One region of the Streptococcus agalactiae genome, then DNA from elsewhere that is predicted to be linked to it. Evidence: predicted binding sites of a transcription regulator. Region 1 holds the regulator's gene; the other holds the start of a gene.
The links. Region 1 encodes HrcA, which represses chaperone genes, less so after heat shock. Its sites were predicted from a motif close to TTAGCACTCNNNNNNNNNGAGTGCTAA; they were not measured.
Positions count from the first base shown of each region.

Region 2: QOR44_RS02695 (ATP-dependent Clp protease ATP-binding subunit) is a predicted target of HrcA. The motif match lies at 1,288-1,314, and genes of this name have one in related genera.

Region 1 covers NZ_OX460931.1:103,678-105,885, forward strand. Annotated here, with positions in the region: gene QOR44_RS00730 (M15 family metallopeptidase) at 1-27, shown strand, start outside; gene QOR44_RS00735 (glycoside hydrolase family 73 protein) at 24-599, shown strand; gene hrcA (heat-inducible transcriptional repressor HrcA) at 742-1,776, shown strand; gene grpE (nucleotide exchange factor GrpE) at 1,779-2,208, shown strand, end outside.
Region 2 covers NZ_OX460931.1:482,170-484,377, forward strand. Annotated here, with positions in the region: gene QOR44_RS02695 (ATP-dependent Clp protease ATP-binding subunit) at 1-1,171, opposite strand, end outside; gene QOR44_RS02700 (DUF1797 family protein) at 1,469-1,699, shown strand; gene QOR44_RS02705 (amino acid ABC transporter permease) at 1,841-2,208, shown strand, end outside.

The sequences.
Region 1 (2,208 bases):
ACTTTATTAAAGGAGAATAACCAATGAGGAAACGTTTTTCCTTGCTAAATTTTATTGTTGTTACTTTTATTTTCTTTTTCTTTATTCTTTTTCCGCTTTTAAACCATAAGGGAAAAGTAGATGCTAATTCTAGGCAGAGTGTTACCTACACCAAAGAAGAATTTATACAAAAAATTGTGCCAGATGCGCAAGATCTAGGAAAGTCGTACGGTATTCGTCCTTCATTTATTATTGCACAGGCGGCTTTGGATTCTGATTTCGGAGAGAAAATATTAGCTAATAAGTATCATAATCTGTTTGGTTTGCTTGCAGAACCAGGAACGCCCTCAATTACCTTAAATGATAGTAGTACAGGAAAAAAACAGGAAAAGCAATTTACTCATTATAAATCTTGGAAGTATTCAATGTATGATTACCTTGCTCATATAAAATCTGGAGCGACAGGCAAAAAAGATTCGTATACTATAATGGTGTCTGTTAAAAATCCAAAAACTTTAGTGCAAAAATTACAAGATAGTGGTTTTGATAATGACAAAAAGTACGCTAAAAAAATGACGGAAATCATTGATTTGTATGATTTAACAAGATATGATAAGTGATATTAGCACTCTTTGAATAAGAGTGCTAATTTTTGATGTTTTTTCCTTGACTATCTTTTAAAAAGGAGTATAATAAAATCATAGTTAGCAGTCGATGTGTAAGAGTGCTAATTTCAAAAAGACCGAGAGGGGTGATGTTTTTGTGATTACACAACGTCAAAATGATATTTTGAATTTAATCGTTGAGTTATTTACACAAACTCATGAACCAGTAGGGTCTAAAGCTTTACAGAGAACGATTGATTCTAGTAGCGCCACTATTCGTAATGATATGGCAAAACTAGAGAAGTTGGGGTTATTGGAAAAAGCGCACACTTCTAGTGGACGGATGCCGAGCCCAGCTGGTTTTAAGTATTTTGTAGAGCACTCCCTTAGACTAGATAGTATTGATGAGCAAGATATTTATTATGTCATAAAAGCTTTTGATTTTGAAGCATTCAAATTAGAAGACATGCTTCAAAAAGCTAGTCATATTTTATCGGAGATGACGGGCTATACATCCGTTATTTTAGATGTGGAGCCAGCTCGTCAACGTTTGACAGGGTTTGATGTTGTTCAGCTTAGCAACCATGATGCTCTAGCAGTCATGACTTTAGATGAATCTAAGCCAGTGACAGTGCAGTTTGCTATTCCAAGAAACTTTTTGACACGTGACTTGATAGCATTTAAAGCTATCGTAGAGGAGCGCTTGCTGGATGGTAGTGTCATGGATATTCATTATAAGTTGAGGACAGAAATTCCTCAGATCGTTCAGAAGTATTTTGTAACTACGGATAATGTTTTACAACTATTTGATTATGTTTTTTCAGAGCTGTTTCTGGAAACGGTATTTGTAGCTGGCAAGGTAAATTCTTTAACATATTCAGAACTATCAACGTATCAGTTTTTGGATAATGAGCAGCAAGTAGCGATTTCTTTGAGGCAAAGTCTGAAAGAGGGTGAGATGGCTTCTGTCCAAGTGGCAGATAGTCAAGAAGCCGCACTTGCAGATGTGTCAGTTTTAACTCACAAATTTTTGATTCCTTACCGTGGATTTGGACTCCTGAGTTTGATTGGTCCTATTGATATGGATTATCGTAGGTCTGTTAGTTTGGTAAACATTATCGGAAAGGTATTGGCTGCTAAATTAGGTGATTATTATCGATACCTAAATTCTAACCATTATGAAGTTCACTGATAATGGCAGTATTCAATAAGTTATTTAAAAGGAGGCACTCAGTGTCAGAAGAAATTAAAAAAGACGATTTACAGGAAGAAGTGGAAGCCACTGAAACTGAAGAGACAGTTGAGGAAGTTATTGAAGAAATTCCTGAAAAATCAGAGTTAGAACTCGCAAACGAGCGTGCTGATGAGTTTGAAAATAAATACTTGCGTGCTCATGCAGAAATGCAGAATATACAACGTCGCTCTAGTGAAGAACGTCAACAACTTCAACGCTATCGTTCTCAGGATCTGGCAAAAGCAATCTTACCATCGCTTGACAATCTAGAACGTGCCTTGGCTGTTGAAGGGTTGACAGATGATGTTAAAAAAGGTTTAGAAATGACTCGTGATAGCCTTATTCAAGCACTAAAGGAAGAAGGCGTAGAAGAAGTAGAAGTCGACTCAT
Region 2 (2,208 bases), 380 kb from region 1:
CACGTTCGTAATCTTCTTCACGAGTCGCTTGCGCTTTTAAATTTTCTGCTTCAATGAGACGTTGATTAATTTCTTTTGGATCAACAAAATTTAGTGTTAGGTTCATTTTAGAACCAGCTTCATCTAATAAGTCTATTGCTTTATCAGGTAAAAAGCGGTCCTGGATATAACGATTAGATAGTACTGCAGCTGCTTCTATGGCATCATTATTATATTTTACATGATGATAATCTTCGTATTTTTTTTGGATACCTTTCAAAATAGTAATGGTTTCTTCAACAGAAGGCTCATCGACTTTTACAGGTTGCATACGGCGTTCTAAGGCAGCGTCCTTTTCGATAATACGATATTCATTGAGAGTAGTAGCACCTACTAGTTGTAATTCTCCACGTGCAAGGGCAGGTTTTAAAATATTACCTGCATCCATACTACCTTCGCCAGCTGTACCAGCTCCAACTATTTCGTGAATTTCATCTATGAATAGAATAACATCTTGACGTTGACGAATTTCTTCCATCAACTTTTGCATGCGTTCTTCAAATTGACCACGAATGCCCGTTCCTTGTACTAGACTCACAACATCCAAACGAATAACTTGTTTGCCTTGAAGTTTATGAGGCACATTACCATCAACAATTTTCTGAGCAAGTCCTTCAACAACGGCAGTTTTCCCAACGCCGGGTTCGCCAATAAGTACAGGATTATTTTTTGTACGACGATTAAGGATTTCGATAACACGAATAATTTCTGAGTCACGTCCAATAACAGGGTCAATATCACCATGGCGGGCTATTTCAGTGACATTGATACCAAATTCTTCTAGAATCCCTTTGGCTTGAGAAGGAGTTGCAGTTTGGTTGCGATTATTATTTCGTCCATTACCGTTTCCTCCACCTCGGTTTCCTCCTGATTGTGTAGGAGGAGTGTTTGGTAAATCTTGGCCATTAAAGGCTCTGAAATTATTTAAATCTCCAAAGAAATCATCAAAGAAAGGATTGATGCCACCAGGCGCATGTGAAACATGATTTAAACCTGAAAAAAGTGGATTATTAGGGTCAGTTTTAATAATTTGGTAGCAATTTTGACAAAGATCAACTTGCTTTTGTTTTCCATTAACATTTGTATACAAATGAATAGTTGATTCGTTTAGTTTGCAGTTTTGACAGAGCATAGGCTACCCCTTTCTTATGACATTTAACTATTGATGTGTATATAGTCAAATATAGTCAAACTTTATGCTTTTATTATAGCACCTAAAGCCTAGAAATCAAGAAAAAAGTTCTGTTTTTAGCACTGAATATATTAGAGTGCTAAATTGAAAAATAGATGACTACTGAGAAAAATCGTTATTTGCGGATTTTAGACGATAAAATCGTTAAAAAGTTAGTAAAAATGTTGCTTTTCATGTTGCTTTGGTCACTTTTGTGTTAAAATAGAAAAGACTAGAAAATATATAGGAGTAAGTAAGATGGAATCACATTTAGTGAGAATCATCAATCGCCTCGAATTAATGGCGACTGATGGTGGTAATTTAAAACGTAATTTTGAACGTGAAGGTGTTGTTGTAGCAGAAGTATCTTTTAGTAATGACCCTGAAAACGGTCCTGTTTTCACATTACGTGATGTAGAAGCGCGTGAATCATATTCATTTGACAGCATTGACCTTATCGCAATGGAAATTTACGATTTATTATACTGATAATTATAAAAGACCTTGAAGGTCTTTTTTTTATATCTAAATATACAGTAAAATAGAATAAAAACAAAAATATTTATTTAGACTTGTATTTTTATTCTTTGTGTGATAGACTATTGGCAATTACTTTTTTAGGAGATGTCAATGAATTTTTCATTTTTACCACAATATTGGTCCTATTTTAATTATGGTGTGATGGTAACCATTATGATTTCAACATGTGTTGTTTTTTTTGGAACTATTATAGGTGTGTTAATTGCTTTAGTAAAGCGTACTAATTTACATTTTCTCACAATATTAGCTAATTTCTATGTATGGGTATTTCGTGGGACACCGATGGTAGTTCAAATTATGATTGCTTTCGCATGGATGCATTTTAACAATTTACCAACGATTAGCTTTGGTGTTTTAGATTTAGATTTTACACGACTTTTACCTGGTATCATTATCATTTCCTTAAATAGTGGTGCCTATATTTCGGAAATTGTACGTGCAGGGATTGAGGCTGTACC